Regions from separate parts of the Mesorhizobium sp. M1396 genome, predicted to be linked through region 1. Evidence: riboswitches for the same ligand, from Rfam matches in the RefSeq annotation. Region 1 holds a riboswitch; the other holds the start of a gene.

The links. Region 1 has a riboswitch for cobalamin ahead of NKH02_RS20410 (DUF1636 family protein). Riboswitches for the same ligand answer to the same signal wherever they lie in the genome.
Region 2: another riboswitch for cobalamin. It lies ahead of NKH02_RS13390 (aromatic ring-hydroxylating oxygenase subunit alpha); the one in region 1 lies ahead of NKH02_RS20410 (DUF1636 family protein).

What each region holds. Positions count from the first base shown of each region.
Region 1 covers NZ_JAMYLA010000031.1:29,533-44,818, reverse strand. The annotation lists gene NKH02_RS20475 (adenosylcobinamide-GDP ribazoletransferase) at 1-10, opposite strand, end outside; gene NKH02_RS20470 (cobyrinic acid a,c-diamide synthase CobB) at 14-1,327, opposite strand; gene cobA (uroporphyrinogen-III C-methyltransferase) at 1,324-2,142, opposite strand; gene cobM (precorrin-4 C(11)-methyltransferase) at 2,139-2,903, opposite strand; gene NKH02_RS20455 (cobalamin biosynthesis protein) at 2,900-3,286, opposite strand; gene cbiE (precorrin-6y C5,15-methyltransferase (decarboxylating) subunit CbiE) at 3,283-4,524, opposite strand; gene NKH02_RS20445 (cobalt-precorrin-6A reductase) at 4,526-5,308, shown strand; gene NKH02_RS20440 (precorrin-3B C(17)-methyltransferase) at 5,272-6,036, opposite strand; gene NKH02_RS20435 (precorrin-2 C(20)-methyltransferase) at 6,033-6,791, opposite strand; gene NKH02_RS20430 (precorrin-8X methylmutase) at 6,788-7,420, opposite strand; gene cobG (precorrin-3B synthase) at 7,423-8,937, opposite strand; gene NKH02_RS20420 (cobaltochelatase subunit CobN) at 8,934-12,572, opposite strand; gene cobW (cobalamin biosynthesis protein CobW) at 12,591-13,628, opposite strand; gene NKH02_RS20410 (DUF1636 family protein) at 13,625-14,059, opposite strand; cobalamin riboswitch at 14,098-14,301, opposite strand; gene NKH02_RS20405 (winged helix-turn-helix domain-containing protein) at 14,333-15,286, opposite strand, start outside.
Region 2 covers NZ_JAMYLA010000017.1:13,198-18,154, forward strand. The annotation lists gene NKH02_RS13385 (FAD-binding oxidoreductase) at 1-1,094, opposite strand, end outside; gene NKH02_RS13390 (aromatic ring-hydroxylating oxygenase subunit alpha) at 1,166-2,413, opposite strand; cobalamin riboswitch at 2,529-2,730, opposite strand; gene NKH02_RS13395 (DUF680 domain-containing protein) at 3,240-3,443, shown strand; gene NKH02_RS13400 (DUF680 domain-containing protein) at 3,513-3,719, shown strand; gene NKH02_RS13405 (DUF680 domain-containing protein) at 3,799-4,035, shown strand; gene NKH02_RS13410 (ABC transporter ATP-binding protein) at 4,122-4,957, opposite strand, start outside.

The DNA.
Region 1 (15,286 bases):
TGAACTTCATGCTCTAGCCCCTCGCAATGGCGTGGAAGAAGGTGCCGCTGACATGGCCGCGCCGATAGCCCGAGGCGCCGATCGGATTGCCCTGGCCGTCGGCGAGGTCGGCCAGCGGCTCGTCGTTACCGGCAGCAAGCATCTGCGCATAGTGGAATTCGTGGCCACGGATCAGCGCGCCAGCCGGGCCCAGCGGGCAGTCGGCACGCAGCCGCGCCTCGCGATAGCCCAGGTTCATCTTGCGCTTGGCAAAGCTGGTGGAATGGCCAAGCAGGCCGAGCATCTTGTGCGTTTCGCCAGACGCGTCCTCCAGCGCTTCACCAAGCACCATGAAGCCACCGCACTCGCCATGAATGGGCTTCGTCGCGGCAAAACGCTCCATCCCGGCGCGGAAAGTCGCGGCGGCGGCGAGCCGGCCGGCGTGAAGCTCGGGATAGCCACCGGGCAGCCAGCAGACATCGCAATCCTCGTCGGGTGCCTCGTCGGCGAGCGGCGAGAACGGGACGATTTCCGCGCCCGCCTTGCGCCAGTAGGCGGCGACATGCGGATAGAGGAAGGTGAAGGCGGCATCCTCGGCCAGCGCAATGCGTTGACCGGGCGGCACAAGCGCGTCGTCGAAGCCGCCGGGCGCTGGGGTGAGGGGCGTTGCCAGGGCCATGATCGCATCGAGGTCGAGCGACTTTTCCGCCATGTCGGCCAGCCGGTCGAGATGCGCCATCAGGTCAGCATATTCGCCGGCCTGGACGAGGCCGAGATGGCGCTCGGGCAGGTTGAGCGAGGGATCACGCAGGATGGCGCCGACGACCGGCAGGCCGATCGCCTCGATGGCGTCGCCCGACAGCCGGCGGTGCCGCTCGCTGCCCAGCCGGTTGAGCACGACGCCGGCCATGCGGACATCCGGATCATAGGTGGCAAAACCCTTGGCGACGGCGGCTGCGGTGGTCGACTGGCCGGACACGTCGAGCACCAGCAGCACCGGCAGGCCGTAGAGCCGCGCCAGGTCGGCCGCCGAACCGGTGCGGCCCGGCGAAGCCGGAATGCCATCGAACAGGCCCATGGCGCTTTCAAGGATGACGAAATCGGTGTCGTCCGCTGCCTGCGCCGCCAGCGCGTTGAGCAGTGACGGCGGCATCGCCCAGCTGTCGAGATTGACACCGGAAAGCCCCGTGGCTGCGGTGTGGAAGCCGGGGTCGATATAGTCGGGACCGGATTTGGCGCCCCGCACTTTCAGCCCGCGCCGGGTGAGCGCGCGCAGGATGCCGATGGTGACGCTGGTCTTGCCCGAGCCGGAGCGCGGCGCGCCGATGATGATCGCGCGAGCCGTCATGCTTCGCCTGCCAGGGCCGCGCGCATGGCGACGATGCCGCCGACGACGATCAGCGCCGGCGAGGCAAGGCCTGCGGCGACCGCTTCCTCGGCAATGGTGGCGAGCGTGGCAACGACAGTCCGCTCCTGCGGCGTCGTCGCGGCGACGATCACCGCCGCCGGGGTCGACGGCGCCAGCCCGCCGTCGAGCAGCGCCGCGGCGATCAGGGGCAGATTGGCCATGCCCATATAGACGACGACAGGCTGGCCGGTTCGGGCGATTGCCGCCCAGTCGAGATCGTCATCGGTGCCGGCGGCGTGGCCGGTGGCCAGGATCACGGCCTTGTTGATGCCGCGCATGGTGGCCGGGATGCCGGTCGCGGCCAGCGCGCTGAGCCCCGATGTCAGGCCGGGCAGGACGCGGAACGGGATAGCTTCTCGCGCCAGCGCCAAAGCCTCTTCGCCGCCACGGCCGAAAATATAGGGGTCGCCGCCCTTCAGCCTGACGACGCGGCGGCCGCCGCGTGCCAGCCGCACCAAAAGGGCGGTGATGTCGTCCTGTTTCATCGACGGTTTTCCGCCGCGCTTGCCAGCAAAGAAGAGCTCGGCATTTTCGGCTACGGCGACGACATCCGATGACACCAGCGCGTCGTAGACCAGCGCATCCGCCTCGGCCAACGCCGCCAGCACTTCCAGCGTCAGGCAGCCGGGGTCGCCGGGGCCGGCGCCGGCCAGCCAGACATGGCCTGGCTCGAGCCGGCGCGGCTTGAAATTCAGCCGGGACAAAGCTTTTTCGAGCGTGGCGTTATCGCCGGTATTTTTAGTGCTGCCGCTCACAATCCGTCCCGCCCGCGAAAACGCCGCTGATAGTGGGCGTCGTACAATGAACTCTCGCCAAAGCCCTCCGCCGCCAGCGAGCGGCCGACGAAGATGATGGCCGTGCGCTCCATCGGGTCGGCGGCCAGCAGCGCCTCGATGGTCGCCAGCGTGCCGGTCAGCACGCGTTCGTCCGGCCAGGAGGCGCGGAAGACGATCGCCACCGGGCAATCGCCGCCATAGTGTGGGGTCAGCTCGGCGACGACGCGGTCGATGGCGTGGATGGCAAGATGAATGGCGAGCGTGGCGCCGGTGCGGCCGAAGCCGGCCAGCGTTTCGCCGGGCGGCATTTTTGATGCGCGGCCGGAAATGCGGGTCAGCACCAGGCTTTGCGCGACCTCGGGAATGGTCAGCTCACGGCGAAGTGCGGCGGCGGCGGCGGCGAAGGACGGCACACCCGGCGTCAGCGTGTAGGGAATACCATGCTTTTCCAGCCGGCGGATCTGCTCGGCCACGGCGCTCCATACCGACAGGTCGCCGGAATGCAGGCGGGCGACATCATGGCCGGCGTTATGAGCGTCCAGAAATGCGGCCTCGATCTCGTCGAGCGACATCGGCGCGGTGTCGATCAGTTTTGTCCCCGGCGCGCAGTGCTGCAAAAGCTCGGGCGCGACGATCGAACCGGCATGAAGGCAGACCGGGCAGCTTGCCAGCAGCCTTGCGCCGCGCAGCGTGATGAGGTCGGCGGCGCCAGGACCGGCGCCTATGAAATGGACGGTCATGGCGCGTCTCCGCTGATGGCGATGGCGCAAGTGACCGGGCCGAGCACCGTGCGGGGGCCGAGCAGTTTTGCACCGGCGCCGGCGACGGCAAGGGCTGATGCCTCGGAAACCGATGGCGTGCCGGCCAGATCCTGCGAGAGGTCGGAATGGCTGAGCGTGTCCGGCGAGGCGGCCTGGAGCGCTGAGTCATCGACGACGATGACCGGAAGACGCAGCGCGCGGCCAGCGGAAGGGATGGCTTCTTCATCCTTCTTCAGCGCGGCAGTCGCCAGCGCCGAAAGCGCCGTCATCGTCAGCCCATGCGCTTCGAGCGCGGTTTCTATCGCGGCAAGCACGTCCTCGACACTCACGCCCTTTCGGCTGCCGATGCCCGCGACCATCATGGCTTCAGCCAGCTCCATTGGGTGACCGGCATGGCCGGCCGCCAGGCCTGCATCGAGCCGACGGGCGAAGCGCGGGATATGGCGATCCGGGTAAGGTCGCCGCCGAGCGAGACATGGCGGGCGAGAAGCAGGGTTTCCATCTCCAGCGTCACCGCATTGGCCACAAGACGACCGCCGGCGCGCAGGGCCTTGATGGCGGCGTTCAACACGCCGGCATCGCTGCCGCCGCCGCCGATGAAGATCGCGTCAGGCATGTCGAGCCTGGCAAGCGCCTTGGGCGCGCTGCCTACCACCACGACAAGGCCGGGAACGCCACAGGCGGTCGCGTTGCGGCCAATGCGGGCGGCGCGGATCGGATCGGCCTCGATGGCGATTGCGCGCATCAAGGGGTGGGCCAGCATCCATTCGATGCCGATGGAACCGGAGCCGGCGCCGATGTCCCACAGCAATTCGCCACGCCTCGGCGCCAGAGCCGACAGGGTGACGGCACGGATTTCGCGCTTGGTGATCTGGCCGTCATGGTCGAACAGATGATCGGCAAGGCCTGATGTGAGCGGCAGCACGCGCGCTTGCGGGCTAGAATCAATCTCGATGGCCAGCACGTTGAGTGGATTGATGTTTTCGAGGTCGAAGGCGTCGGCGCGGGCCGTGCGCCGATTCTCGTTTGGCCCGCCCAGCGCCTCCAGGACAGTCAGCCGCGACGCGCCGAAGTCGAGTTCGGTGAGCAGGCGAGCGATTGCCGCGGGTGCTTCGGCATCCGACGTCAGCGCCAGGATGCGCGCGTTCGGCTGCAACAGCGGGCGGATCAGGTCGAGCGGCCGGCCATGCAGCGAGACGGTATCGATATCCTGCAGCGCCCAGCCAAGCCGCGCGGCCGCCAGCGAAACGGCCGATGGCGCCGGGATGACATGCATCTCCCGGGGCTTGACCTTGCGGGCGAGGGTGGCGCCGACGCCATGGAAGAAAGGGTCGCCGGAGGCGAGCACGCAGACGTGCCTGCCGGCAAGGGCGAGTACGTCTCGCATCTCGGCATCGAAAGGAACCGGCCATGGGCGCGCTTCGCCCTTGGCGAAGGAAGTGACAAGCGCCAGGTGCCGCTTGCCGCCGTAGATGATCTCCGCCTGCGCAATCCGCTGCTTGGCCTCGTCGCCGAGACCCGCTAAACCGTCCTCGCCGATACCGACGATGGTGAGCCATCTTGAGGTGAGCTTGGCGCCGCGCGGACCCTTAGCAGGCATGATGACCCACCGCATTCTGATCCTCGGCGGTACCACGGAAGCCCGGCAACTGGCTGGAAAACTGACCGAGCGCGCCGATCTGTCGATCACGCTCTCGCTGGCTGGGCGCACCGAGAGCCCGGTTGCGCAGGGCGTGCCTGTACGAAGCGGAGGCTTTGGCGGTGCCGATGGGCTGGCCGCCTATCTCCGGGAGACGGGCGTCGACCTGATGATCGACGCCACGCATCCCTATGCGGCGCAAATCTCCGCCAATGCCGCGCAAGCCGCGCGCGCGGCCGGGGTGCCGATCCTTGCCCTGCGGCGCCCGGGCTGGGAGATTGTCGAGGGCGACCGCTGGACGCAGGTCGATACGGTCGGCGACGCCGTGCAAGCGCTGGGTCCCGCGCCGCGCCGCGTTTTCCTGGCGCTCGGCCGGCAAGAGGTCGCCGCCTTCGAAGCAGCGTCCCAGCACCACTATCTCGTTCGCAGCGTCGACCCGGTCGAGCCGAGGCTGGCGGTGCCGGATGCGCGCTATCTTCTGGCCCGAGGGCCGTTTCGCGAGCCCGACGAACGCGCTCTGCTCGAAGAGCATCGCATCGATGTCATCGTGTCCAAGAACAGCGGCGGTGAGGCGACCTATGGCAAGATCGCCGCGGCGCGGGCGCTTGGCATCGAGGTGATCATGATCCGACGACCTGATCTGCCGGATGTGCCTTCGGCTGAAACCGTCGAAGCGCTGGCCGCCATTGTTGATCAATTTGGGGTCGATCATTTTGTCGAGCCCGCTGCCGAACGGGGCGTGTAGACCAGCGCCGGTTTCTCCGCGCGCTTGATGATCCTGGTTTCCGGCGAGCCGATGATGATGCAGGTGGCCATGTCGGCCTTTTGCGCGTCGACGTCCGCCAGCAGATAGACCTCGATGCGCTCGTCCGGGCGGCCGGCGGCGCGGCCGAAAATCACCGGCGTGGTGCCAGGCAGGATCGCGGTCAGGCATTCAAAGGCGCGGCCGAGCTGCCAGGGGCGCGCCTTGCTGATCGGATTGTAGAGCGCGATGACGAAGCCGGCGCCGGCCGCCGCCAGCAGGCGCAGCTCGATCAGTTCCCACGGCTTCAGATTGTCGGACAGCGAGATGGCGCAGAAATCATGGCCGAGCGGCGCGCCGATGCGGGCGGCAACGGCAAGCATGGCGGTGATGCCGGGCACGACGGCGACATCGACCGTGCGCCATTCGGCCGGGCCGGCCTCGATCGCCTCGCAGACGGCCGCCGCCATGGCGAACACCCCGGGATCGCCGCCGGAGACGACAGCGACGTCATGGCCCTCGGCGGCTTTGACCAGTGCGTCCTTGGAGCGGGCAAGTTCCTCGCGATTGTCGGAAGCCACGCGGGTCTGGTCCGGGCGCAGTTCCAGCCGATCGAGATAGGGTTTGTAGCCGTAAAAGAATTTGGCCTCGGCGACGGCACGGCTGGCTTCCGGCGTGACCTGATCGGCATTGCCAGGCCCGAGGCCGATGACGGTGAGACGGCCGCTCATGCCTGCGCTCCCAAGACGCCGGGCCGGCCGGACCAGCCGGCGACCAGCACGATGGCGAAATAGGGGGCCTTGTCGTCTTGTTTGTCGGCAAGCTTCATCGAGACGCTGCCGGCCATGGTGCCGCGCTCGATATAGACGGCGCGCGTCAGCTTGCCGGTGGCTTCCAGCGCCCGCCTGATCTTAGGCAGGTTGCGGCCGACCTTCATGATGACGGCGGCATCGGTGTCGGCCAGCCGGCGGGTCAACTCGAACTCGCTCATCGTGCCCGGCAGCACGGTCAGAACGTCATCGCCCTGGACGATCGGAACACCAGTCTGCGACCAGCAGCCGGACATCGCGGTGATTCCGGGAATGACTTCTGTGGGGAAGCGATGGGCAAGGCGCACATGCAGATGCATGTAGGAGCCGTAGAAAAGCGGGTCACCTTCGGACAGCACGGCAACCATTCGGCCTGCCTGGAGGTGCTCGGCGACCTTCTCGGCCGACTCCTCGTAGAAAGCCGTGATCTGCGACCGGTAGTCGTCGTGATCCTTGTCGATTTCCGTGGTGACAGGGTAGAGCAACGGCAGTTCCGTCATTTCAGGCCGGAACTGGGCCTCGACGATGGCGCGCGCGTTGCTGTTGTTGCCACGCTTGGCGAAATACGCCACGACATCGGCCTCGGCCAGAGTCCGCGCGGCCTTCAGCGTCAGCAGCTCGGGGTCACCGGGACCGGTGCCGACGCCAACGAGACGACCTTTGACAAGTGCGTTCACAGGCCAGGCCTCGCCAACGAATTGAGCGCGGCGGCAGTCATGGCGCTGCCGCCAAGCCGGCCGCGCACGATGGCATAGGGAACGCCGTAGGAATTCTCGGCCAATGCATCCTTGGATTCGGCCGCGCCAACGAAGCCGACCGGCATGCCGATGATGGCCGCCGGCTTCGGCGCCCCGTCGCGCAGTTTTTCCAGGAGATAAAACAGTGCGGTCGGTGCATTGCCGATGGCGACCACTGACCCCGCCATGCGCTCGCCCCACAAATCGATCGCGGCGGCCGAACGGGTGTTGCCGATCTCCCTGGCAATGCCGTGCGTGAGCGGGTCGCGCAAGGTACAGATCACCTCGTTGCCGGCCGGCAGCCTGGCGCGGGTGACGCCATGCGAGACCATCTCAGCGTCGCAGAAGATCGGTGCGCCAGCCGCCAGAGCGGTGCGCGCGGCGGCGACGAAATCGGTGGAGAACACGAAATGACTTGATGCTTCGACCTGACCGCAGGCATGGATCATGCGGATGGCGACATCGGCCTCGGCTTCGGAGAAGCGCGAAAGATCAGCCTCGGCGCGGATGATGGCGAAGGAGCGCTCGTAGATCGCCGTGCCGTCATGGATGTAGTCGTAGGCGGCCATGCTCATTCCTGTTGGTAAGTTCGGGCCTGTCGGTAAGCCTCGGCGATACCGTCTGGCCCGAGCCTTGTCAGGCAAGCGGCGGCGGTTTCGCCTTGATATCGTTCGCTGCGGATCATTGCCGCGACGTGGCCGATGCCACGTGCGGCGTCATAGCCCGGCCTGTAGCCGGCAGGAAGACCCTTCGCCGTCGCGTTCACGACAAGTCCGGCTCCGTTTTCGCCGCCGACCACCGTCAGTGCCGTCGGGCCGGGGTGGGCGCAGCCCTTGGCACAGCCGGAAATGTGCAGCGTGAAGTCGAGAATGTCGGCGTTTTCGGCGGCGATCGTCTCGGCGATGTCGCGCGTGGCGATCCGGCCGGAACCGCAGGCCGGCGTGCCAGGACAAGCGGCAATGCGCGTGCGCGGGTCGGTGGGAGAGGTGACGAAGCCGAGGGTGGCGGCTGTCTGCTGGAGAGATTGGCTGGCGGCCGCCGGTTGGCCCAGGAGAAGCAAGGCGCGGCCGGGGGCGAGGCGGATTTCGGTTGTGCCGAGGGTGAGGGCGTTTTGGGCGAGGCCGATGATCTTGTCCGCCGGCATGCTGCCGTAGGGGAGAGCGATGCCGAGGGCGATGGCATGGCCGCTCAAAGGGAAAAGCCCGATGGGTCGGAGATCCTTCACACCCCCCTCTGTCCTGCCGGACATCTCCCCCGCAAGGGGGGAGATCGGCAGTTCCAGCGCCGGCACTCCTTTTGCAGCCTCAGCGATTCGCACAACGTTGGTGATTGGCGAAATCATTGACGACAGCGCAATCTCCCCCCTTGCGGGGGAGATGTCCGGCAGGACAGAGGGGGGTGTGAAGGAATGCCAACCTGCGAGAGAAGCCAACTGCCTCTCCGACAAATCCCTCCCATGAGCCTCGCGGCCTTTCTCGGCAACCATCCTCAGCGTAGCCACAGCGATATCGCGCGCAGCATCGTCTTCTACGATGACGAGCGGCTTCGCGTTCTGCCCATCACCCGCGACAGACACCCGCCACCGAACTCCGGCATCGATGCGCACCGCCTTCAGCCTGATATCGGCGGTCACCGAATCCAGCCCAAGCTGCCCAGCCCCATCCACGACAACCGAAACCTTCGGGCCGAGCCGTTCCGTCAGCCCGGCCTCTTCGACCGCTGCCCTGATCCGTTCCGCCAAAGGCCGCGGATCGGCGATCTCCTGAGGATCGATGCCGGCAAGCGGCCCGGTCTCGACCGGCACACCGGTGCGCACCGCAATGCCCAGCGCATCGACCTCCGTTGCCAGCAACGCGGCGCTTTCCGCCGTCAGCCCGCGTATCTGCAGGCTGCCGCGCGCTGTCACTTCCATGATGCCGTTGCCATGACGCAAAGCGGATTGGGCAAGTTCGATCAAAAGCTTCGGCGACAACCCTCCGGAAGATGGGCCTCCAGCGACCGGGTTGAGCCGCACCAGCAGGCCATCGCCGGTCTGCATGGGCGCTGCCAGAGCCGGGCAGGCGCCGCGACGCGAGAAGGCGTTCATGCCGCCACCCCAAGCGCTTCCGCCTCGGCAATCAGGGCCGTGAGATCGTCGTCTATGGAATTGCGCAAGGGATGCCAGAGGCCCCGCCGGCGCGCCGACAGGAAGCGCTCGGCGATGACTTTTGCGGCGGCGGGGTTCTCGCGCAGGATGAAGGCGCGAACAGCCGGATCGCCCAGATAGGCGTCATGCACGGCTTCGATCAGCGTTCCCGATATGGCATGCGTGGTTTCGGCAAAGCCGACCAGCCGGTCGACCGTTTCGGCGAATTCGGAGGCGCCGCGCGGGCCGTGGCGCATCTGGCCTGATATGAAGCGCGGATTGACGGCGCGGGCGCGAACCACCCGCGATACGGCCTCGCTGACCGAGCGGGGCTTCGGCTTTTGCGGGTCCGTGGTGTCGAGCACGATGACGTCGGCATTCCTGCCGAGCGCCGCAAGGGCGGCCGAAAACCCGCCGATGAAGGCGACATCGGCGGAGCCTTCGAGAATGTCGCGGCCGGGGTCGTCGCCGGTGTGGACGAGAAGATCGGCCTCGGCGATGCGGCCCTCGAAGGCGCCGGGCGCCGAGATGCCTTCGCCCTCCGCGCCTCCATAGGCATGCGATGTGGCGTCGAGATAGGCGCGGCCGATCTCCTCGCGTGCCGCCCAGTCGCCGCTCGACAGCAGATCCTCGACGCCGGCGCCATAGGTGCCGGGCGAGGTGCCGAAGATGCGCGGGCTGATTCTGCCATCGGCACGGGTTTTGGCCGCGAGCGGGTTTTCAGAATCCTCCTCGTCGCGCGCGGCAACCGCGTTGGCGGCGGCATCGATCAGCGCGATCTGCGTCGGGAACATGTCGCGGAACAGGCCGGAGATACGCCAGGTGACGTCGACGCGCGGCCTTCCGAGGGCAGCCGGCGGCAGCACCTCGATGCCGGTGATGCGGCCGGTCGCCGAGTCCCACTGTGGCCGGCAGCCCATCAGTGCCAGGCCTTGCGCGATCTCCTCGCCGCCAGTGCGCAGCGATGCCGAGCCCCAGAGGTCGATGACCAGCGAGCGCGGCCAGTCGCCATGCGACTGCATGTAGCCGCGCACGACTTCCTCCGCCGCCGCCTTGCCCAGATCATAAGCGGTCGGCGTCGGCATGGTGCGTGGGTCCGACGTGAACAAATTACGGCCGGTGGGCAGCACATCGGAGCGCCCCCGCGCGGGCGCTCCGGCCGGACCGGCCTTGACGTGGCGGCCATCGAGCGCCGCTAGCAGCGCCATCTTCTCGGCTTGCGCGCTTTGGCGGCGCATGGCGTCGGGCTCGTCCTCGGGGGCGCGGCCATAGATATGCAGCCCATCCTTGATAGCGAAATCCTTGAGGTCGCAGAGCCAGGCGTCGATGCGGCGCAGCGCCTCGTCCGGCGCGTCGGTCCTGGCGACGCCGGCTTCGGAGGCGAGGCCGGTCTTTTGCGCGGTGTCGACGATAAGCTTGGCCAGACGGTCGCGGCGGCGGCGGTCGAGCCCGTCGGCCTGGGCGTATTCGTCGACCAGCCTTTCCAGCTTGTGCTGGTCTTCATCCAAGCCGGCACCGGTCAGCGGCGGCGGCAGATGGCCAAGCGTGACGGCGGCGATGCGCCGCTTGGCCTGTGCCGCTTCGCCGGGGTTGGAGACGATGAACGGATAGATCACGGGCAGGGGACCGGTGACGATCTCGGGAAAGCAGTTTTCCGAGAGCGCAACTGTCTTGCCAGGCAGCCATTCCAGCGTGCCATGGGCGCCGACATGGACCAGCGCATGAACGCCGAGCGATTTGCGCAGCCACAGACCGAAGGCGATCAGTGCATGGCGCGGCGGTAGTGTCGGGTCGTGGTAATCGGCGCGACGGTCGGCTGAACGGCCGCGGTCTGGGGCAAGTGCAACGGTGACGTTGCCGAAGGTTGCGGCGCGGAAGGAGAATTTGGCAGAGGTGTGCGCTTGAACACCCCCCTCTGTCCTGCCGGACATCTCCCCCGCAAGGGGGGAGATTGAGCTGTCACTGCTGCTTTCGCCAACTACGAACGTCGCAGAATGAGCGACGGCGGCGGAACTGCCAATCTCCCCCCTTGCGGGGGAGATGTCCGGCAGGACAGAGGGGGGTGCCTCGCGCAAACCTGTCTCGCCTTCAGCCTTGCCCCAAGCGGCTTCTACGGCTGTGATTGCCTCGGCGGGCAACTCTTTTGAGAACCCAACATAGTCTTCCAGCCCCAGCCCTTCGCCGCTCCGCGCCAGCAGCCCCAGCAACCCACGCGGCGTCTCCGGAATCCCCTCAACACCATAACCCTGCTCCCTCAGATCATGCAGCATGGCCAGCACGCTGGATGGCACGTCGAGGCCAACGGCATAGCCGGTGCGGCCCGGGGCACTGGGATAGTCCGGAATCAGAATGGCCAGCTTGCGCGTCGCGCGGGGCGTCTCCCGTAGGCGGATAAAGGCCGCTACACGATCAGCCACCTGCGCCACGCGATCCGCTTCCGGCCGGTTGGCGAAGGCGCGGTGGCCGAGTGCCGGGTCGACCTCGCTCTCGCCCTTGAAGGAAATGGCGCCGGCGAGGATGCGGCCGTCGAGTTCGGGCAGCACGACATGCATGGCAAGGTCGGCGGGCGCCAGGCCGCGCTGGTTGTTCTGCCAGATGTCGCGGCGGGTGGTGGCGACGATAACCTGGAAGACAGGCACGCCTGCTCTGTCGAACAGGGTTTCGACGTCAGGTTCGGCACCGGAGGCGAAAGCGGTCGCGGTGATGATTGCAGAGGGTTTCAGCGCGGCAAGCGCGGTCTCGACAAAGGCGAGTGACGTTGGGTCTTTGAGGCTGGAGACGAAGATGGGGATCGGGTTGATGCCACGCTGCCGCAGAGCGTCAAACAGCGCATCGATGGGCGCGACATCAGCGGCGAGCAGCATCGAGCGGTAGAACAGGATCGGCACGACCTTTCCCTCCCCCTCGAGGGGAGGGTGGCCCGAAGGGCCGGGTGGGGTCGGTACGACCGGACTCGACGTCTCTTTGAGCCGGCGCGCTGCGGAGAGGACCCCACCCCCGGCCTGCGGCCGGACCCTCCCCTCGAGGGGGAGGGGGACGACGCCGCGTTCGGGGTCGTAGTAACCGGCTTTCGGCACTGCGACCGGCTCTGCTACGTCCGCATCAGACCCCGCCAACCTTGCCAGCCTCCGCATCAGCGCGCTCATATTCGTCGGGCCGCCCTCGCGGAAATAGTCGAGCAGGCCGTCGAGTTCTTCGCGCGGCAGCGTCGAGGCTTCGATCAGGCGCAGATCCTCGTCGCGGCATTCGCCGGGCAGCAGCGCCAGTTTTATGCCGCGCTCGCGGGCGGTCGAGGCAAGCTGGTCGCAGCCGTAGCGCCACCAGTCGTAGCCGCCGAGGATGCGGACGAGGATGATTTTGGCGTGGCGGGCGACGCTGTCGACCCAGAGGTCGACGGACATGGGATGGCGCAGATCACGCAGGGCGGCCAGCCGCATCGAGGGCAGGCGGCCGGCATCGGCCTTCCAGGCCGCTGCCAGTCCGGCGAGATCGCTGTCGGTGAAGGACAGGGCCACAATATCCGCCGGCATCTGCCGCAGATCGACCGGCTCGGCGAGGTCGTCGAGCGAGGCGGATGTCGTGGTTAGGATGTGCATCGCGACCCGTGTCCGAAATCAGCCGGCGAGTATACGCTCGATAGCCGGGCGGTTCAGCCCCTTGAGGCCGATGACGACGAGGCGCGAGCGGCGGTCGTCCGTGGCGGTCCAGGCGCGGTCATAGTAGTGGTTGACGCGCGGCCCGACGGCCTGCAGCAGCAGCCGCATCGGCTTGCCGCCGACCTCGACGAAGCCCTTTACGCGCAGCACGTTTTCTTCCTCGGCGGCGGTGGCGACGCGCTTTGCCAGTTCATCGGGATTGGCGATCGAGGCAATGTCGACGATGAACGTATCGAAGTCGTCATGCTCATGGTCGAATGCGCCGTCATGATGGGACTTGCGGTTTTCGATGTCATCCTCGACGGCCAGACCCAGGCCGAGCAGCACCGAGGGATCGACCTTGCCGTGCGACGTCGGCACGATCTTCACCGCGCGAGCGGAGTGTTCGTTGATGATGGCATTGGCGCGGGCGGTGCCGGCTGCGTCCATCAGGTCGCTCTTCGACAGGATGATCAGGTCGGCGCAGGCGATCTGGTCCTCGAACACCTCCTCGACCGGATCGTCGTGATCGAGCGTCTCATCCTGGGTGCGCTGCGCCTGCAAGGCATCCATGTCGTTGGCGACGCGGCCGTCGGCCAGCGCCGGGCCGTCGACCACGGCGATCACACCATCGACGGTGACGCGGCTCTTCACGCTTGGCCACTGGAAAGCCTGGACCAGCGGCTTGGGCAGCGCCAGGCCCGAGGTCTCGATCAGGATATGGTCGACCCTCGGCGTCAACGCCAGGATCTGGTCGAGCGCCGGGACGAAGTCGTCGGCGACGGTGCAGCAGATGCAGCCATTGGCCAGTTCGACGATGTTTTCCTCCGGGCAGGTATCGATGCCGCAGCCTTTCAGGATCTCGCCATCGATGCCGATGTCGCCGAATTCATTGACGATGATAGCAATACGCTTGCCGCCGGCGTTTTCCAGGAGATGGCGGACCAGCGTCGTCTTGCCGGCGCCGAGAAAGCCGGTGACGACGGTGCACGGAACACGGGAGACGGAAACTGTCATTTCAAGTCCTTCAGCATGTCGAGTGGAGGGATGCGGGCAACGAGGCCGCGCTTCAGGCTGTCGGGTCGGCCGCGCCACGGGATCAGGCCGTCGGTCGAGGTGGCGAAGAGCTTGGCGCCGGTAACGAGGTCGGCGCCGCTGGTCGCGGTCAGGTCACCGAAGACATAGCTCCAGCAGCCGTCGCGCAGGATGGCGGCGCTGAGACGTCGCTTGCAATTGCCGAGGCATTCAACGCCGCGGACGCGAATGTTGTCGCCAGATGCGGCGCGGCGCGTGTCGTCCGCCAGCAGTTCGCCGGCGCGAGGATGGGCGTCGGAGCCGGTCTCGTCGCGACAGGAGGCGCAGACGATCACGGTGACGCCGGCCAACGCATCATCATGCCCGGACGAAACATCCGCTGTGCCAGCCGAAAAACTGCTGTCGTGGTCCAAAGATCGGCTCCTTGCCCGGAAACCCGCCGGGCGATCGGATTCTATAGTCGCGGACGGCAGGTCTCCTGGCTCGCGGGTCATCGCCTTGGTAGCCGCCTTCCCGGGACCATCCCAGTGGCTTTAGGCCTTGGCTCTTCGCTTACAGTTGCGGGGACAGCCGCGGATTTGGGACAGATATCCCTCACCGCATTCCCTCTTGGCTCCTCTCGTTGAAGAGAAGAGACCGTCTCGACCGGGATTTAGGCTTTTGCGGGTAGCGGTGTCAACGCGAGCTTACGACACGGTTAGGTCGGCCAACGCCGGACCCAAGTCACCGGCGGACGTCACTTCGATGTGTTCGAGGCCGAGCCAGCCCTGCATCTGCTTCAATTCCTCGAACAGTTCGGCGGCGGTCCGCGGCGGGGCGCCAGCTTCGGCGTAAGCGGCGTGGACGCGCAGCACGCTGGCCGGCCGGTCGGCCTTGAGATCGACGCGCGCCACGATCCTGTCGCCGAGCAGGAACGGCAGGACGTAATAGCCGTATTGCCGCTTGTCGGCCGGCGTGTAGATCTCGATGCGGTAGTGGAAGTCGAAGAGACGCTCGGTGCGCGACCGCTCGAAGACGACCGGATCGAACGGCGCCAGCAAGGCTCGGGCCTCGACCTTGCGTGGCAGGCGGGCGTCCCGGTGAAGATAAGCCGGCTTGTCCCAGCCTTCGACACGCACCGGCAAAAGCTCGCCTGTTTCGACCAGTTCCTCCAGCCGGCCCTTCATGTCCGCCGGCGACAGCCGAAAGTAGTCGCGCAAATCGCCTGATGTCGCGATGCCGTGGGCGCGGGCCGAAATGCGCAGCAATTCGCGGTGCGCGTCCTCGGCGGCCGGCACCGGCAGATCGAGGATCGCCTGCGGCAGCACACGCTCGGGCAGATCATAGAAGCGTTCGAAACCGCGACGGTGCGCAGTGGTGATGCGCCCGGCCCAGAACAGCCATTCGAAGGCATGCTTGGAGTGGCTCCAGCCCCACCAGCCGCCCGAGCCCTTCTGGCCTTCGAGCGCGGAAGCGGCGATCGGGCCGCGATCGGCGACATGGCGGTAGATCTCTTCGATATAGGCGGCGTGTTCGCGGCCCCATTTGGCGAGGCCCAGATACATCTCATCGCCGCGCTCGGCCCGTTCCATGCGCCAGCGCATCAGCGGGTATGTCTCGACCGGCAGGAAGGAAGCCTCGTGCGCCCAGTATTCGAACAC
Region 2 (4,957 bases), on a different contig from region 1:
TCGATTTCGAGCGCCGAAAGCGGTTTTGAGCAACAGGCGAGGATAAAGCCGTCGTCGATCTCGTGGTCGAGGATGCCGCCATTGTGGCTCATCTCGACGTCGCCCGCGACCTTCTTCACTTTGCAGGTGCCGCACAGGCCAAACTCGCATGCGGCGGGAATCCTCACACCTGAAGCCCGCGCGGTCTGCAGCACGGTTTGGCCGGCGACGCATTCGGCGTCGACATCCGAAAGCGCGAACCGGATCGGTGTCACGGCTTCGGCGACAACGGCGGCGCCGTCTTCCTCGGGCGACGTGAACGGCGCCAGGATTTCTTCCACGACAGGCGCCGCAAAGCTCTCCTGATGATATTTCGTCATGTCGAAGCCGGTGGCCTCCAGCATGCCGCGCACGGCGCGCATGAAGGGATCGGGGCCGCAGCAGAAGATTTCGCGCTCGCGGAAATCGGGCGCCAGCAATGGCAGCCGGATCGCATCGATGCGGCCCATATGGCCGAACCAGCCCTCGCGGCTCGACCGCTCCTCGATCATGAAGCCGAGCGACAGGCCGGGCATGCGGCTGCCGAGCAGTTCGAGTTCCTTGCGGAAGATGATCTCTTCCGGACGGCGCGCGCAGTTGACGAAGCCGACATCGGTCCATGGCGCGCAGTCGTTCAGCCAGCGCAGCATCGACATCATCGGCGTCACACCGGAACCGGCGGAGATGAACAGATACTTGGCCGCCGGGTGGCTGTGCAGCGAAAAGTCACCTGTCGGCCCATAGGCCTTGACGTGCGAGCCCGGCGCCAGATGGTCGAACATCCAGCGCGTGCCTGTGCTGCCCGCCTGCGCCTTCGCTGTCACCGCGATCGAGAACGGCCGCGATGGCGAGGACGACAGCGTGTAGGTGCGCATCAGCGGCCCGTCGGCTGTCGGCAGTTCCAGCGTCACGAACTGGCCCGGCTTGTAGCGGAACCAGGTCTGGTTGTCGGAGCGGAAGGTGAAGGTCTTTACGTCGGGTGCTTCGTCGCTGACGCCGATCACTTCCAGCACCTGCAGCCTGTCGTTCCAGGGCGTCATCTGGTCGAGATGGCGATAGAGGCCAAGATCCGTCATCGCATTCATCCTCTTGTCCCTTTTGTTTTATGCATGATCCCAAAGCCGCTGCGCATTTTGGGCGACATGCACTAGGCCACGCTGCGCAGGGCCGGCCGGCCGCCTTCGGCGAGGCGCGGGCCGATGAACGACGCGTACCATTCGACGAACTGGATCACGCCGCCCTCATGCAACTCCGAATAGGGGCCGGGCTCGTAGGCGGGCGACAGGATGCCAAAGGCGTTTTCCTCGACGATGCGGCGATCCTGGTCGTTGGTTTCGGTCCAGACATGGGTGAGGTCTTCGATGGTGTAATCGACCCCCTCGACCGCGTCCTTGTGCACCAGCCACTTCGTCGTCACCGCCGTTTCCGTGGCGCTGATCGGCAGCACCCGGAACGTCACCGCGTGATCGATGAGGATGTGGTTCCAGGTCGTCGGATAGTGATAGTGCATCAAGGTTCCGATCCTGTCGGCGGAGACAGTGTCGGAGAGGTTCTTCTTCACCGCCAGCTTGCCGGTCATGGTGTAGCTGACGGCATCGCGCAACAGCGGCGCGCGGGTGGCGCGGTACTGCCCGGCCGGATCGATGCGGAACTTGCTCGGCAGGCCTGATGCCTCGCATTTGGCCCAATGCGCGACCATTTCAGGGTCGCTGTCGGCGCCGTTGACGCCGGTCACGGTAGGCGCTTCCGGGAAGGTCTTGCACAGCTCGGGATGATTGGCGACGCAGTGATAGCACTCGCGATTGTTTTCCCAGACCAGCTTCCAGTTGCCCTTCTCGATGATCGTGCTCTCGAAGGCGATCTTTGCTTCGCGCAACCGGTGCGGCAAAAGATAAGGTTCGATCATCGCCCGCATCGGCGCGAAATCGGCGGGCTCCCTGGCCAGGCAGATGAAGATGTAGCCGCCGACGCTCTCGCAGGCGACCGGCTTCAGGCTGAACTCACTCTTGTCGAAACCGTCGGCCATCTGGCGGGCAAACAGCAGCCGGCCGTCGAGCTCATAGGTCCATTGGTGATAGGGGCAGACCAGCTTTGCCGCCGTGCCCTTGTCTGTGTTGCAGACCCGGCTGCCGCGATGGCGGCAGGAATTGTGGAAGGCGTTGATCTTGCCTTGTTGGTCGCGGACAAGAACGACCGGATAGTCGCCGATCTGAACTGTGATGTAGCTGCCTGGCTTCGGCAGCTCGCAATCGTGGCCGATGAACAGCCAATCACGATACCAGATCAGCTCCATGTCGAGCTTGAAAAAGTCTGGATCGGTGTAGAAGGGCTGCTCTAGCGAAAAGCCTTGCCGGCGGCTGTTCAAGAGCCTCAGCATGTCGTTGCGAATATCCATGTCCTGTCCTCGTTTCTTAAGGACTGAACTGGTGGTGACGGAGGAAGGATCGGACGCAGGCCGGCGATGCGCCGGACATGCACTATCCACCTCTTGACCGCCCACCGCGATCAGTCGAGTCTAGAAATCTCGGGCTGGTTTCCGGGCTCTGGAGTTGTCCTTACGGACCATCGCGACACCTTCCCAGGCAACTGCCCAGTGGTCTCCCGTTGCGACTTGAACTCCACCACCGTTGCGGGGGCAGCGCCGGATTCTGACCGGCTTCCCAATTCTCCGCCTCGTCGTCACGAAGCGGCACCTGAGATGGTACGATCTAACCACGATCGCGGGCGCGTCATCGGCATGAAAACGACATCGTATCCATGCGGCGCGACACGCATGCGAAACGTTCCGTTGGCGATTGCGGAGCCGAAATCCTATCTCCGCGGCGGCCATTCCCAACTGCAATCTCATCGAAGCCAGCCCCTTGCCGGCGACCAAAAAAGGTTAACGGTTTCGAAAAGTGACCATTAGCTGGTTCTAAAATCGAACCGAACGGTTCGTTTCTGTTGACGGTGCGTGCAGGACGGTGTGAACGCCGGCCCTTGGAAACAGTTGGTGATCCAGCGGGCGATTTTACGTAAGGTATTGAAAAACATGAATAAAAAGTAGCGTGTGGAATCCCGTGGCACAATTTCAAGTGGCGGATTCATGGTCCACACGGAACAACTTCGTGATTGGAAAAGGTGAGGATGCCCTCCCACATCGGGGCTGTCCGAACGACGCGATTTCCTTTCCAAGACACGCCGCTGGACGGACGGAAAAGAAGACACTGGAGTACAAAAAAATGAAAAAGATCATTCTCACTGCCGCCGCCGTTCTGGCCATTTCCGGCAGCGCCTTCGCTAATGGTAGCGACCACTACGGTTCGAACGGCGCCAATCAGCCTGCTGCCGCGGTCGACAAGTCGTACACGGCTTCCACCAAGACCTCGGAACCGGTTGCCCAGACGCCCGCTCAGGGCAGCGACCGTAACCTCTTCGGCCGCTAACAACCAATTCCCAGTTGACGGCGGGTCTGCCCGCTGTCCTGGCGAAATCCAGAAATTCAGGAGACTAAAATGAACAAGATCCTTCTTGCCGCCGCCGCCGTTCTGGCCATCACCGGCAGTGCCTTCGCCGGCAGCGACAACTTTGGCTCCAAGGGCGCCGACCAGCCTGCCGCCGCGGTCGACAGCTCGTACACGGCTTCCGTCAAGAAGTCGGAGCCGGCCACGCAGGCGCCTGTCAACCATGGCAGCGACCGCAACCTGTTCGGCAACAACTAACATCCGACCAAAACCAACATCCGACAGCGATGCGGCGGGTTAACCCGCCGTATCGAATTCGAGAATACGGAGTATCAAAATGAAAAAGATTGTTCTTACTGCCGCCGCTCTTCTGATTGCCGCCGGCAGCGCCTATGCCCGCAACGACAACGCTGGCGGCACCGACATCAACAAGCAGTCGACCGTCAACGTCGACACCTCGCATACGGGCTCGATCCGCAAGAGCGAATCGCCCGTCTACAAGCTGCTCAATTCGTCTGGCGATGCACCGAAGTCCGCCCCTCAGGGCAGTGACCGGAACCTCTTCGGCCGCTAACAGCCGAAGCTGATCTCCAAACGAGAGCGGCGGACCTTGCCCGCCGCTCTTGTTTTTGTAACAGGGCAGTATCGTCGTGCGACCTCTCAGGCCGCCTTCGCCTCCGCTTCGTGAAGAGCGAAGGACCGCCCATCCGTGTCGAAGATATGCAGGTCTTCGCCATTGGCGCTCAGGCGCAATGTCGAGCCACGCTTGACTTCGACATTGCCAGGCAGCTTGGTCACCAGCGGCAGGTCGGCGCGGCCGATGTCGATGTAGACAAGCTGGACTTCGCCGAGCTGCTCGACATAGTCGACCGTCCCTTCGAACAGATAGTCCGCACCGCTGGCGATGATCAGGTCCTCCGGTCGCACGCCAAAGCTCACCGCGGCACCCTTTGCCGAAGCAGGCGTCGTGATCGGCACGGTCGCCTTGCGCCCGCCGACATGGCTGACGACAGTCGGATTTCCGGTCTTGTCGATGGTCGCCGGCAGGATGTTCATGGCCGGCGAGCCTATGAACTGGGCAACGAACAGATTGCCGGGCTTCTTGTAGAGGTCCATCGGCGTGCCGACCTGTTCGATATGGCCGTCCTTGAGCACCACGATGCGGTCGGCCAGCGTCATCGCCTCGACCTGGTCGTGGGTGACATAGATCATGGTCGTGGCGGGCATCGATTCCTTGAGCTTGGCGATCTCGATGCGTGTGGCGACGCGAAGTGCGGCGTCAAGGTTCGACAGCGGCTCGTCGAACAGGAACACCTTCGGATTGCGCACGATGGCGCGGCCAATGGCGACGCGCTGGCGCTGTCCGCCCGACATCGCCTTGGGCAAGCGGTCGAGGTATTTCGTCAGCTGCAGGATTTCCGCCGCCTGGCGCACGCGCCGATCGATCTCGGCCTTGTTCTCCTTCCCGATCTTCATCGAGAACGCCATGTTGTCGT